2 regions of the Klenkia terrae genome follow, and region 1 is predicted to be linked to the other one. Evidence: riboswitches for the same ligand, from Rfam matches in the RefSeq annotation. Region 1 holds a riboswitch; the other holds the start of a gene.

Region 1 (7,318 bases):
TCTCGACGCACTGGGCAACGGCGGCTACGGCCCGACGTCGGACTTCTCCGACGCGCTGTACTACGCCGTCGAGTGCCAGGACTACGACGTCGTCCCCGAGGGCGGCGACCCGCGGGCGGTGCTCGACGACTGGCTGGACGCCGGGGCCGCGGCGGGGGTCGACCAGCTGCGGCTGAGCAGCTTCTACGGCGACGTGGACTGCCTGTTCTGGCCCGGGTCGACCACCACCCCCGACTTCGCCCGCCCGGCACCCGTGACCGACCCGCCCTACCCGGTGATGGTGCTCAACGCCGACACCGACCCCGCCACCCCGTTCGTCGGTGCGCGCAGCGTGTTCCGCGACCTGGTGCCCGGCGCCGGACCGGCCGACGCCGCGATCGTGCAGCTCTACGGCCCGCACGTGATCTACGGCCGGGGCGACCCGTGCATCGACGAGCCGGTGGACGCCTTCATCACCACCGGCCAGGTGCCGGCGCAACGGGTCACCATCTGCACCTGGTGACGGTTTCCACCTCCGGCCCGCCCGGGTAGTCCGCCCGGCATGGCGAAGAAGACCCCTTTCGGTGCGATCGGCAAGGGCAGGCGCGGCATCTCCACCGGTGGGTGGTTGGTCCGCGGCGCGGCTGCCGGCGCGGCCGGGACGACGGTGCTGAACACCGTCACCTACCTGGACATGGTGCTGCGCGGCCGCGGCACCAGCAGCACCCCGGAGCAGACCGTCGAGGCGCTCGCGGACAAGGCCCACGTCGGGATCCCCGGCGAGGGCGAGACCCGGGACAACCGGGTCTCCGGCCTGGGCCCGCTCACCGGGATCGCCGCGGGCGTGGGGGTCGGCGTGCTCGCCGGGTTGGCCCGCGCGGCGGGCTTCCGGCCGAACCCCGTCGTCGGCGGCCTGGTGGCCACCGTCGGGGCACTGGTCGGCGCGAACGGCCCGATGGCCGCGCTGGGCATCAGCGATCCGCGGACCTGGTCGGCCACCGACTGGGCCGCCGACGTCGTCCCGCACCTGGCCTACGGCTTCGCCACCCACGCCACCCTGGCCGCCCTCGACCGCGCCTGACCGCCGGCCTCGAGTGACAGCTGAGGGTGGTTCCGGCGCCCTCGAGACCGCGCTGAGCTGTCACTCGGTGCGCTGGCCCCCGGGTTCAGCAACGGCCGTCCTGGCTCACCGGCGTCGGTGAGCCAGGACGCACGTCGGTGGACCCAGCTGATCCACGCCGCAGGGGTCAGCGCCAGCCGGCGGGGTCGACGCCGCCGGGGACCGGGGCGGCGGGGTCGTAGGGCTGCCGGGTGAAGACGAACGTGGCCAGGTCCAGGTGGTCGTCGGCGATCCGCAGCGTCTCGCCGGCGTAGTAGCCGTCCAGCCCGACCCAGCTGCCGTCGGCCCGCCGGGTGAACCGGCTGGCCCGTCCGCCGCGGCCGGGCAGCGGACCCAGGTGCAGCAGGCCGCCGGCCTGCGCGCGCAGCACGTGCGGCGCCGGGCCCCAGAACCAGACGCCGAGGACGTCCAGCGGCACCGGCGGCGGGGACGGCGTCCACGCAGGCCCGACGTACGGCTCGGCGGCCTTGAGGTCGGCCAGCAGACCGGGCACGAGTGGGTCCAGGCCGCTGGTGGTGTTGGCCAGCATCACCGCGCCGGCCGCCTCGGACCGGTCGACGAACACCCCGGCCAGGAAGCCCGGCATCGACCCGCCGTGCCCGACCAGCGTGGTGCCCTCGACCCGCACCACCTGCAGACCGAGCCCGTAGGCCGACCAGCCGGGCGCGGAGAAGTCCACCCCGGCGGGCACGGTCATCTCCGCCAGCGTGCCGGGGGCGAGCACGTCGCCGGTGTCGCCCAGCAGGAAGGCGGCGAACCGGCCCAGGTCGGTCAGCGTCGCCCACAGCTGGCCGGCCGCGTCCATCACCCCGGCGTCGTGCTCGGGCTCGGGCAGGACGACGTCGGCCCACGGGTGGACGGCGGTGCCCTGCGCGGCGGCACCGGACGGGCGAGGCGTCGTCCGGGTCATGCCCAGCGGTGCGAGCACCTCGGCGGTGACCGCCTCGACCCACGGCCGGCCGCGGTGCCGGGCGACCAGCTCGCCGAGCAGGCCGAAGCCGAGGTTGGAGTAGTGGAACCGGCGCGCGGCCCCGAGGACGACGTGCTCGGGGCCCAGCTGCAGGTCGGCCAGCGACCCGCCGGGCACCCGCTCCCACCAGCCGCCCGGGCTCTCGCTGGAGGCGCCGGCCAGGTGCGAGAGCAGCTGGCCCACGGTGCGGTTGCCCAGCGGGGTGCCGGGGACGTGCCGGTCCAGCGGGTCGTCCAGGCCCAGCCGGCCCTCGTCGCGCAGCCGCATCACGACCACCGCGGTGATGCTCTTGCTGATCGAGCCCAGCCGGTACTGCACGTCGATGTGCGGGTCGGCGACGTCCCCGCGCCCGGCCGACCAGGCCAGCCCGCCGTCCCGGACGACGCCGGCCACCAGGCTGGGCGCCCGGCCGTCGCGCTGCACCTGGGCGGTGCGGGCCAGCAGGGTGCGTGCGGTGGTGGGCTCGACCATCCCCGCAGGCTAGGTGGTGGTGACCGGTGCGCCCACCGGCAGCCGACCGTCGCGGACGGCCCGCCGCTCGAACCACACGGTCATGAACGGCGGCACCGAGGAGACCAGGGCCAGGACGACGGTCGGCAGGTCCCACCGCAGCACGCGCCAGGCGACCAGCGCGAGCACCACGTAGACCACGAACACCGCCCCGTGGATCGGCCCGGCGACCTGGACACCGACCTCCGACGTGCCCAGCACCCACTTCACGAACATGCCGGCCAGCAGCAGCGCCCAGCTCACCGCCTCGGCGAGGGCGACGACGCGGAAGGCACGGGCGACGGTCCGGGGTGCGAGGAGGGCGGCCACGACCTGTCCCAACGAGGCGGGCCCGGCCGGCGTCCCCGGGTGTGACGGACCCCGCACCAGACCCCCGCACCGGACCCCCGCACACGGCCCCGGACACGACGGAGCCCCGGTCACCGAGGTGACCGGGGCTCCGTGCTGCTGCGGGGTGGCTCAGCCGGCGAGGCGGCGGTACGCCGTGGGCGAGGAGCCCATCGCGTCGATGCTCGACACCTTGACCACGTCACCGGACGTCGGGGCGTGCACCATCATGCCGTTGCCGATGTAGATGCCGATGTGGCTGACCGGGGAGTAGAACGCCACCAGGTCACCAGGCTGCAGCTCGCCGCGGGAGACCGACTGCCCCATCACGGCCTGCGCCTTGCTCGAGTGCGGAGCGGCGATGCCGGCAGCGGCGTAGGCGTACTGCACCAGCCCCGAGCAGTCGAAGCTGTCGGGCCCGGCAGCGGCCCACACGTACGGGTCACCCACCTGGGCCAGTGCCGTGTCGACGGCGGTCTGCGCAGCCGCGGAGTTCGCGACCACGGAGCCCACCGGGCTGGTGGGGGCACTGCTGGAGCCACTGGAGCTGCTGGCGGCGGGCGCGGTGTCACCCGCGGCGGCGACGGCGGCGCGCTCGGCGGCGGTCAGCGCGTCGTACTGCGCCTGGTAGTCCGCGATCTGGGCGTTCAGGTCGGCCTGCTGCGCGGTGACCGCGTCCAGCTGGGCCTGGGCCTGCGCAGTGGTCTGCTCGGCCTGCTGCTGCGCGGCGGCGGCGGCCTCGTCGGCCTGCTGCGCCTCGCTGAGCACGTCGGTGTTGTGCTGGGAGAGCAGGTCCAGTGTCGCGGTCTGCTCGACGAACTCACCGGCCGAGGTGGAGGTGAGCAGCGCCTGCAGCGAGGTGAGCTGGCTGCCGCCCTGGTAGGCGGTGCGGGCGACGTCGGTGACCGAGCCGCGGGCGGCCTCGAGGGCGGCCTGGGCGGCCTGCGCGGTGGCGGCGGCCTGGTCGGCGGCGGCCTGGTCGGTGTCCAGCGCGACGCGGGCGTCGTTGAACTGCTCGGTGAGGACCTCGAGCTGCTGGCCCCGGTCGACGATCAGCTGCGCGGCCTCGGCCGAGGTCGTCGGCTCGGCGGTGTCGCCGGGGGCGGCCACGGCGGGGCTGGCGGTCAGCAGGACCCCGGCGGCGGCGAAGAGGGTGATGACGGCGCGGCGCCCGCGGAGGGCAGGGCGACGCGCGGACAAGCTGGTACTCGCCATGTGCGGCGGGTGGTCCCTTCTTCCAACGAGCCGCCTACCGAGTTAGCTGACGGATTCGGACGGGAAGTTCGCCCGGCACGTCGACCTGGGTGGTCGTCGTGCTTCACCCCAGTGCTGCGGTGGGTCCCCGGTCCACGTCCGCCCCGGTGGTGCTGGAGGGGCGGCTGTGGTTCGGCGGCGTCCGGCCGGTGCCACCAGGGAGAGGTGGCGGAACGATCCGTCCGGACGTGGCGACGGTAAGGGGGTTGCCGACTCGTGACAAGTGAGGCCCCCGCGATTGTGGACTTCTCCACGTCTGCGCCCGGAACACGCCATGAGCACGCTCACAACGCGTGAGCGGACGACTGCGACCCCGCCGGTCGGTCACCATGCCGGGATGCGCTTCGACGTGGTGGTGGTGGGCGGCGGTCACAACGGTCTGGTCGCGGCGGCGTACCTGGCCCGGGCCGGCCGGTCGGTGCTGGTCCTGGAGCGCCGGGCCGGCCTGGGCGGGGCGGCGGTGAGCGAGCAGGTCTTCCCCGGCGTCGACGTCCGGTTGTCGGCCTACTCCTACCTGGTCAGCCTGCTGCCCGACCGGGTCGTGGCCGACCTGGACCTCGACGTCCGGCTGGCCGACCGGGCGGTCAGCTCGGCCACCCTGCTCGGCGACCGTGCACCGGTCGTGGAGCGCGACCCCGGCCCGGTCACCGCGCAGTCGTTCCGCGACCTCACCGGGTCCGACGCCGAGTGGGCCGGCTGGCAGCGCTTCTACGACCGGCTGGCCACCCTGGCCGAGGACCTCTCCCCCACGCTGGTCGAGCCGTTGCCGACCACCGCCGAGCTGGAGCGTCGGCTGCGCGACCGGCAGCTGTACCGCGACCTGCTCGAGCGCCCGCTGGCCGACGTGGTCGCCGACCACCTGGACTCCGACGTCGCCCGCGGGATCGCGCTCACGGACGGGCTGATCGGCACCTCCGCCGACGTGCACGCCGCCGACGGGCTGGCCGGCCGCTGCTTCCTGTACCACCTGGTCGGCAACGGCACGGGCCTCTGGCGGGTGCCGGTCGGCGGCATGGGGGCGGTCAGCGGCGCGATGGCCGACGCCGCCCGCCGGGGCGGCGCCGAGCTCCGCACCCGGGCGACGGTGACCGCGGTCGAGACCCGCGACGACGGCGTCACGGTGCACTGGACCGACGACGACGGGACGACGCACGCGGTGGACGCCGGCCACGTGGTCGCCGGCTGCGCGCCGGCCGTGCTCGACGAGCTGACCGGGGCGGCGCCGGGCCCCCGGCCGGTGGGCGCCCAGCTCAAGGTGAACATGGTGCTGACCCGGCTGCCCCGCACCCGGTCGGGCCTGGACCCGGCGGTCGCGTTCGGCGGCACCTGCCACGTCGACGAGGCCGCCTCGCAGATCGACGCCGCCTGGGCGCAGTCCTCGGCCGGCCGGCTGCCCGACGTCATCCCGTTCGAGGTGTACTGCCACTCCCTCACCGACCCCTCGATCGTCGGGGACACCGGGCTGCACACGCTGACCCTGTTCGGGCTGCACACCCCGGCCGACCTGTTCACCGCCGACCCGGTCGGCACCCGCGAGGAGGCGGTCCGCCGTGTGGTGGCCCAGCTGGACGCCCAGCTCGAGGAGCCGCTGGCCGACTGCCTGGCCACCGACGGGGAGGGCCGCCCGTGCCTGCAGGCGTCATCCCCGCTGGACGTCGAGGCCTCGCTCGCCATGCCGGGCGGGCACATCTTCCACGGCGACCTGGCCTGGCCGGTGGCGACCGAGGCGCAGCCGGCGGGCACCTGGGGCGCGGCCACCGCCCACCCGCGCGTGGTGGCGGCGTCCAGCGGCGGCACGGTCCGCGGCGGTGCCGTCAGCGGCCTGGGCGGCTACGCGGCCGCCCGCCACCTGTTGGGGTGACCCACCGGACATCCCGTCCACAACCGTGACGCCCGCCGGGCTCAGGGATGGGATGATCCGGAGGTGACGGTGTCCATGCTCGACCGGGCCATCTACTCCTTCGGGGATGTGGACCGCCTCGTCGGCCTGCCCGCTGGCACCGCCCGTCGTTGGCTCGACGGGTACGAGCGCTCAGGGTCCCGCTACGAACCCGTTCTCCGCGAGCACTCCGACGGTTCGGCGGCCGTCACCTGGGGTGAGCTCGTCGAGGCCCGCCTGCTCGCCGAGTTCCGTTCCCGCAAGGTGTCCATGCAGAGGATGCGTCCGGCGGTCGCTGCCCTGCGCGACGAGTTCGGGCGTTACCCCCTGGCCCATGCGCGCCCCTTCCTGACCGTCGACAACCGAGAGCTCGTCCGCCGCATGCAGGATCGACTCGAGCTGGACCCCGACCTGAGTCTCGTGGTCGTTCGCAACGGTCAGGTGGTCCTGTCGGCCGCTGCGGAGCGGTTCCAGCACTCGGTGCACTACGAGGACGACGCCGTCGCACTCATCCGGCCTTCCGCAGCGACACCTGACGTGACCATGGACCCCGCCCGGTCCTTCGGGCAGCCGACTGTCCGAGGAATCCGTACCGACGCCATCGCCGAGGACTTCCGCGCCGGCAGCGAGAGGGACGAACTGGTCGAGCTGTACGACTTGACGCCGACCTTGGTGGATCAAGCGATTCGATTCGAGCTGATCGCCGCCCGCGACGCCGCCTGACCGGTGGCCGCGCTGGCGGGGGTCACGTTCTTCGCCGACGAGAACTGCCTCGGCATGGCCCGTTGCCTCTTGAAGGAGGGCCGGGACGACGTCGTGCACCCGGGCCACGTCCTGCTGCCCGACGTACCTCTCGGTTGCCCGGACCTCGAATGGATGGCGACCATCGCACGCCACGACCTCGTCGTCCTCACCCGCGACAGACGCATCCGGACCCGGCCGGCGGAGTTGACCGAGTACCGGTCTCAAGGCCTGCGCGTGGTGTTCCTCGCCGGGAAGACCGATCGACGACCCAGCGAACAGGCGGCACTGTTCCTGCGACACGAGACCCGTCTGCGACGGGAGATGGTCAAGCGAGGCCCTGGTCCATGGGCGCTGACGATGAGCGAACGCGACCTCCGGCCGATCGACCTGCCCGACAACTGACCACCTGCTAGACAGCGGGGGTGGAGACGACCGGCGCGGTGCTGCGCGGCGAGGGTGGCCGGTACGAACTGGTGACGCTGGAGGTCGGCGACCCCGGCCCCGGTGAGGTGCTGGTCGAGATGGCCTACGCCGG
Region 2 (7,318 bases), on a different contig from region 1:
ATGCCGCCGGTGCCGACGTCGTCACCGCCGACCCCACCGTGGACGGTGATGTCGTCTCCCAACCGGTGGCGATGACCGCGGCCGGCGACTACGGGGTCTCCTACCGGATCGTGTCCGCCGACGGGCACACGATCCAGGGCACCTACGGGTTCACCTACGCACCCGCAGCGGCGCCCAGCAGCGAGAGCAGCGCGACCACCTCCGAGGGCCCGGCAGCCCCCACGAGTGCCGCACCGTCCGGCGGGGTTGAGGGAACGGACACCGAGCCGGCGGTGGAGACCGCAGCTGCTCAGGACGACGGCGGGATCTCCGGTGGCGTGGTGGCCGGGCTCGTCGCGCTGATCGCCCTGCTGGGGATCGGCGGCCCCGTCCTCCTCCGCCGTCGCCAGGCGTGACACCAGCACCCCACGAGCCCAGCCCGACCGCACCGGCAACCGGCGGTCCCGCCCGCCCGGCAGCCGACGCCGGACCGGACCCGTCGCCGGTCGCACCGAGGAGGTCCCACACGCCCACCGGGGCCGACCGACCGGGATCCGCCGCCGTCACCGGCCCCGCAGCGACTGCCGTGCTCCTGGCCGCGGCTGCGGTGCTGGGCGTCGGTGTCACCCTGCTGCTCCTGGCGTCGTCCGGGTCGCTCTCGTCGGTCGCGCTGCCCGGTCTGTCGACTGCCTCGGCCGCCGTGACGTGGGCCATCCCCGCCGTCAAGGTCATCGCCGACCTGGCCGCGGTGGCGACCGTCGGTTGCCTGCTCGCTGCAGCCTTGCTGGCCCCCGGCCATCGGCGGATGAGCGTGGCCGGTCACCGATGGACCCGGATGTCGGCGTGGCCGGCCGCACTGTGGGCGGTGAGCGCGGCTGCCTCGGCCCCGGTGCAGCTCGCAGACTTCCTGGGTACCGACCTGCAGGTCGTCAGCGGCCGAGGACTGTGGTCCTTCCTGACCACCATCCCCCAGGGACAAGCCCAGGCACTCGTCGCGGTCCTCACCGCGGCGGTGGCGATCGGGGCCCGCAGAGTGCTGACCACCGGCGGGAGCCTGGCGCTGCTGCTGCTGGCGTTGCTGGCCGGCCTCCCGCCGGTGTTCACCGGACACGCGGCCGGATCAGGCAGTCACCAAGCCGCGGTCTCCGGCCTTGCCCTGCACGTCATCGGGGTCCTGGCCTGGGCCGGGGGGGTCCTCGCCCTCCTGTTGATCCGCCGAGTGCCCGCAGGCACCCTGCAGGCCGCGGCCACCCGGTTCAGCGCGGCCGCGCCGTTCCTGGTCGCCCTGATCGCGGTCAGCGGGGTCCTCACCGCCTCGACCCGGCTGTCGGGCCCGTCCGATCTCACCGGGACCGACTACGGCCGCCAAGTCCTGGCCAAGACCGTGGCACTGATCGTGCTCGGGGTCATCGGGTGGGAACACCGACGTCGCACCCTCCCGGCGCTGGCGGACGGCAAGCCAACAGCGTTCCGGCGGCTGGCCGCAGGTGAAGTGCTCGGCTTCGCGACCACGATCGGGGTCGCGGTCTCCCTGTCGCGCACCCCCACCCCGCGGCCCACCGACCAGCCAGGGCAGGAAGAAGGCAGCAGCTTCGACACCCTCGGTTTCGCCCTCCCCCCGGACCCAGGTCGCGGACGGTGGTGGCCCCAGCTGTGGGAGCCCTACCCCGACCCGCTGTTCCCGCTCCTGGTCGCAGCCGCCGTCGTGACCTACCTGTGGGCGGTCCGGCACCGCATCCGTCACGGTGCGCCCTGGCCGGTGCGGCGCACCGTCAGCTTCCTCGCCGCCGCCGCGGTGCTGCTGCTGGCCACCACCAGCGGGCTGGCCCGCTACGCGCAGGTCTGGATGCCCGCGCACGTGGCGCAGTACTCCCTGCTGGCCCTGCTCGGGCCGGCCCTGCTGGTCCTGGCCGGACCGGGGAGGTTGCTCACCGAGCATCTCGGCGCCCCAGCGCACACCTCGACGCCCCGGGGCGATGACCACCGCGGCCCTGCTGAATGGGTGGAGGCGCTCACCGGCAGCCAGGTCGCCCAGGCCCTCCGCCGGCCTGGCCCGGCCCTGGTGGTGTTCGCCGTCGTGGTCTACCTGGGAGCGGCCGGGCCGGTCCTGGAGCTGACGCTGCGGTCCCACGGCGCCCACGTGGTATCGGTCCTGATCACCACCGCCGCGGGAGTCGTCCTCGTTCGATCCTGGCTCGACTCCGGACTGCGCCGTGCGGTTCGGGTGCGCGGCGTCCTGACCTGGGCCGTCGTCCACCTGGCGGCCTCGACCGCCTTGCTGCTGTGGCCCGGTGTCCTCGCACCGTCCTGGTGGGCCGAGATCGACCCCGCGTGGCGAGGCCCAGAGCTCGGCGATCAACGGGCAGCTGCGGTCCTGGCCCTCCTCGGTGGACTGGGCGCTGCACTCGCCGCGATCGCCCTGGCGCGGCGGGCGGGAGCGCCCCGGCCCCCGGCGGCCCCGGGTGCCCGACCGGCCGCCGACCGGCTGGAGCGTGCCGACGGAGACCAGTTGCCCTGACCCCGGCCGCGGCCCGCGCCCGGTCTTCCCCCGACGGGCGAGATCGCACCGTGACGTCTACTAGATGAGGTAGTAGCTTGTGTGGGGTCTGCGTGGGCCGCGCACCCTTCCTGGGTCCCCGGGCAGACCCGCCGAACCACCGGCCACGCGGCCGGCGGACCGGGGACCCACGAGTTCCTGGGGTGAATCTGCGCTCGCAGTAGGGCTCCTTCCGGCCCGAACCCGTCAGCTAACTCGGTAGGCGGGATGGAAGAACGGAGCCCGCCCCACTGTGGCGACCCTGCGCGACAACCCACTGCGGTACCGGTTGAACCCCCTCGGCACCGGCGCCCGTCTGCTGAGCACGAGACGGTCCCCGATGACCGCAGCGACCATCGGGACGGTGTTCGCGCTGACCCTCGTGGCCGGTCCGGGCCATGCGTCAGCGGCGCCACCGGACCCCTCGGGCAGTACCTCCCAGTCCTCGTCGGCCGTCCCTGCCCCGCCAGAGGAGGAGACCGCCCTCGAGGAGGCAGCACGACTGCAGAGCCTGGTCGATGCAGCTCAGGCCGAGGTGGACCAGGCGACCGTCGAAGCCGAAGCCACCGTCGAGCTCACCCGCCTGGCGACCCTCGAGCTGGACGCGGCCAACGCCGCGGCCACCGCCGCTGCTGCCGCGGTCCAGGCCGCCCAGGCCCGGACCGGTCAAGCCCAGACCGAGGTGGCCGCGGCCGGCCGCGCCGCCTTCATGGGCTCGGGGGACCTGGCGCAGGCCGGCCTGCTCCTGCAGGCCGATGACCCCGACGACCTGCTGTCCCGCGCCACCACCCTCGCGGTGCTGGCCGACCACCGCGCCGAGGACCTCGACGCACTCGAGCAGGTGCAGGACCAACAGGAAGCCGCTGACCTCACCGCCCGGCAGGCGGTGCAGCGACAGCAGGACGCGCTGGCTGCAGCGCAGGCGGCCGATGCCCAAGCCGCCGCCCAGCTGGACTCTGCCCAGCAGAGCTACACCCGGGCCGCCGGCGAGCTCGACACGCTGCAGCAGCAACTCCAGGCCGCGCAGATCGACGCCCTGACCGAGCAGGGCATCGATGACCCCGCGGCCGTCGTGGCCGCGCAGCAGGCCGCCGTCGCAGGCTCCGGCGGCGATCTGGTCGCCGGCCGCGTGACGTCCTGCTACGGGCCCCGCGGGGGCACCAACCACAACGGCATCGACATCGCCGCACCGATCGGCACACCCATCTACGCCCCGGACGGGGGCGTCGTCCTGGACGCCGGCCCCGCCAACGGTTTCGGCCTGGCGGTCTACATCCAGCATCCCGACGGCACCATCACCGTCTACGGGCACATCAACCAGTTCTTCGTCACCGCAGGCGAAGCCGTCCAGGCCGGAGACCTGATCGCCGAGGTCGGCAACCGCGGGCAGTCCACCGGCCCGCACCTGCACATCGAGACCCACGTGGGTGGCCTGTACGCCACCAGGACCGACCCGTCGCCCTGGCTCGCCCAGCGCGGGATCACGCTGGGTGGCCGCTGTGGATGACCGGGCGTCGAACGGCTGACGCCGGCTGCCGTGCTCGGACTCACGGTGGCCACCCCGACGGCTCGGGGGTCCACGCCCCTGGCCGGCCTGGCCAGCGTGCTGCCGGCCGTGGTCTCGACCTGGTCGACCCGCGGCCGCCCACAGCGCTGCACATGTGAGGTGGACGTCATGGGCCACGACCACAGCCACGCACCAGCCCCTCGGGGCCACGCGGTCTCGCCCGGCCACCGGCGCCGCCTGGTGATGGTCCTGGCCACCACCGTCACGGTCTCACGCGCTGTCCGCCCAGTCGTCGTGGAGGAAGCAGTGCTGGCCGACAGCCACGGAGGACGAGTGCTCGACGCCTGGGGTGGGTGTCTGGGGGAGCACGTCGACACGGAGCACTGCACCTCCCGGCTCGAGTCCTCGGTGCACCGCGCCCACGAGGCCCCCGTCCACGACCGAGGACGACGACGACAACCCGGCCCGATCGGTCCTGCCCGGGGGCCGGGGCGAGCTGGTCGATCCAGTGGTCAGTGACGATCGGCGATCCGCCGGGCTCCTCCGGTCGCCCGACGCCCACGCCGGGTCAGGTCCCCGGTCTCTCGCGCACCGCATGCGGCACCAGTGCCGGGACCAGGCGCACCAGGACCACCATGCCGATCAGCTCGACCAGGGTCTGGGTGACGACGACGACCGGCGCCAGCGCCAGTTCTGGTGGCAGAGCCAGAGCCAGCGGCAAGACGACCAGGGAGTTGCGGGTCGCTCCGCTGAACACCACTGCGCGCCGGGACGCCACGTCCAGGCCGAACGACGTGCCCACGAACCACCCCAGCGCGGTCGCGAGGAGGAGATACCCCGCGTAGAGCGGCAGCAGGATGACCAGTTGCGCCGCCTGGGACCGGACGGCGGCGGCCTGGGAGGCGACCACGACGAACAAGGTCGCCATCATCAGCGGCACCATCGCACCCAGCACCCCGGCCTGCAGCCGACGACCGCCCCGGTAGCGGGCAGCCAACGCCTGGGTGCCGGCCGCGGCGGCCAGCGGGATCACGATCAGGACGACGAACGCCTCGACGAACGGGCCGACGTCGACCGCCGCGACCCCGTCGCGGCCGAGGATGAGCCACAGGTAGACCGGCAGCAGCAGTACCTGGGTGACCATCAGCAGCGGGGCGGCGGCCAGCAGCCGGTCCGAGGCTCCGCCGGCCAGCCCGCTGAACACGATGACGTAGTCGATGCACGGGGTCAGCAGCACCAACAACACCCCGAACAGCAGCGCTGGCTCCCCGGCGACGAACCGGGACAGCCCGAACGCCACCGCCGGCACGAACACGAAGTTGACCACCAGCACCGCCAGCAGGAACCGCACGTCGCGCAGTGCCGCCCCGACCGAGGCGAACGGCACCCCGAGGAACGTCGCGTACAGCAGCAAGCCGAGCACCGGGTAGATGGCCACCTCCAGGAGCGAGGTGCCCGGCACGACCACCCCGACGGACCCGCCGGCGGCGATCGCGGCCAGGTAGAGGCCGATCTGCCGGCGCTCCAGCCACGCCACCGCACCTCCATCGGCCATCAGCGCAGCCGGCCGAGAACGGAACCGGCAGAGAGTCGTCGACGGGGGGCGGGGGCAAGGGTGAGCACGTCGTGCGACGGTAGAGGTTCGAGTCGCTGGGAGGTCAAGCCCGCCGGGGCGCCTACCGTCCAGGTCGTGAGGATCTCCGAGGTCGCCCGCCGCAGCGGCGTTCCGGCGACAGCGCTGCGGTACTACGAGACCCTCGGCCTGATCACCGCCGCCCGGGCGGCCAACGGCTACCGCGACTTCGACGACGGTGTGCTGACCCGGCTGGACCTCATCGAGGCCAGCAAGGAACTGGGCCTGCCCCTGCACGCCATCGCCGGGCACCTGGACACGCTGCAGACCCGGTCGTGCACCCAGGTCCGTGACGACCTGCGGCCACTGCTGGCCGATCGGCTACGCCAACTGCAGGCCAAACAGGACCGGCTCGACCGACTCGCCCGACGGCTGGCCGCCGCCGACGACGCGCTCGCCCGCTGCCCGGATTCTCAGGCGCACTGCCAGTCCGAGTGTGCGCTCCGCCTGAGCCCGGACGCCGTGCGGAGCTGACCGCACGGCAGTGAGCCACCACCTGGCGCCAGGTCATGAGCGTCCGGGGGTGGTCGGCGCGGTACCGGTGGGGAGCGCCGCGAGCAGAGCTTCGGTGTCCCGGGGCAGCGGCCCCTCGGGGAGCAGCCCGAGCTGATGCAGCCGGGCACCGACGGAGAGCGCCCACGGTCGGTCCAAGCGGGCCCGGGCGAGCAGGGCGTCGTCGCCGAGGACGGGCTCGGGCTCGCCCTGCACCACCCGGCCGTCCACGACCACCGCGACCTCGTCGGCCCACCCCAGCGCCAGGTCGACGTCGTGCGTGCTCATCACCACCGTCGAGCCCCGGCGCTGCAGGCGGTCGAGGGCGGCGAGGGCCTCGGTCACCGCGGAGGGGTCCAACCCGGCGGTGGGCTCGTCGAGCAGCAGCACCCGTGGGCGCATCGCCACCGCACCGGCGATGGCCACCCGCTTGCGTTCCCCGTAGGACAGTTGGTGGGTGGGCCGAGCAGCCAGCCCCGTGACGGCGAGCAGCTCGAGGGCCTCGACGACCCGCGCACGGACCTCGTCCTCGGCCAGGTCCATGTTCAGCGGGCCGAAGGAGACGTCCTGCGCGACCGAGGCGCTGAAGAGCTGGTCGTCGGGGTCCTGCAGCACCAGCTGGACCTGCTGGCGGTGTGCCTGCAGTCCGCGGCGGGTGTGCTCCAGGGCTGCGTCGTCCAGGCTGATCCGGCCCGAGGCCGGGACGAGGGCGCCGGACAGGCAGCGCAGCAGGGTGGTCTTGCCCGAGCCGTTGGCACCCAGCACCGCCAGCCGTCGCCCCTCCGGCACGGCCAGCGACGCCCGGTCCAGCACCCTGCTGCCCCGGGAGTAGCCGACCACCACGTCGGTCGCCGCCAGCCGTCCGCCGCTCACGACAGGACCACGGTGAGCCCGCACAGGACGGTCAGCCCGAGCACGGTGCCGGCCAGGAACGACCGGGAGGACGGCAGCACCTCGGGCAGCACGCGCAGGTCGGTGGTCATGCCGCGGCCGGCCAGGCCTCCCTGCAGCCGGCGAGCCCGGTCCCAGGAGCGGGTGAGCACGGCGGCGGCCAGGAGGCCGGAGGACCGGTAGCTGCGCCGGGCCGTGGAGTACCCGAGTCGGGACGTCTGCGCCTCGCGGATCGTGCGCATGCTGATCAGGAGGACGAACAGCAGTCGGTAGATCATCG

The links. A riboswitch is a leader RNA that binds a small molecule or an ion and turns the genes downstream of it on or off. The one in region 1 is predicted to bind cyclic di-AMP.
Region 2: linked by a shared signal. The riboswitch ahead of UXQ13_RS08115 (M23 family metallopeptidase) and the one ahead of UXQ13_RS17115 (C40 family peptidase) in region 1 are both predicted to bind cyclic di-AMP.

What each region holds. Positions count from the first base shown of each region.
Region 1 is NZ_JBAPLV010000020.1:44,285-51,602, forward strand. It holds gene UXQ13_RS17095 (alpha/beta fold hydrolase) at 1-502, shown strand, start outside; gene UXQ13_RS17100 (hypothetical protein) at 542-1,060, shown strand; gene UXQ13_RS17105 (serine hydrolase domain-containing protein) at 1,227-2,540, opposite strand; gene UXQ13_RS17110 (DUF3817 domain-containing protein) at 2,550-2,888, opposite strand; gene UXQ13_RS17115 (C40 family peptidase) at 3,039-4,121, opposite strand; cyclic di-AMP (ydaO/yuaA leader) riboswitch at 4,137-4,294, opposite strand; gene UXQ13_RS17120 (phytoene desaturase family protein) at 4,498-6,021, shown strand; gene UXQ13_RS17125 (DUF433 domain-containing protein) at 6,085-6,762, shown strand; gene UXQ13_RS17130 (PIN-like domain-containing protein) at 6,766-7,185, shown strand; gene UXQ13_RS17135 (NDMA-dependent alcohol dehydrogenase) at 7,206-7,318, shown strand, end outside.
Region 2 is NZ_JBAPLV010000007.1:542-7,859, forward strand. It holds gene UXQ13_RS08105 (copper resistance CopC family protein) at 1-395, shown strand, start outside; gene UXQ13_RS08110 (cytochrome c oxidase assembly protein) at 566-2,497, shown strand; cyclic di-AMP (ydaO/yuaA leader) riboswitch at 2,617-2,755, shown strand; gene UXQ13_RS08115 (M23 family metallopeptidase) at 2,856-4,022, shown strand; gene UXQ13_RS08120 (arsenic resistance protein) at 4,591-5,559, opposite strand; gene UXQ13_RS08125 (MerR family transcriptional regulator) at 5,713-6,129, shown strand; gene UXQ13_RS08130 (energy-coupling factor ABC transporter ATP-binding protein) at 6,163-7,020, opposite strand; gene cbiQ (cobalt ECF transporter T component CbiQ) at 7,017-7,318, opposite strand, start outside.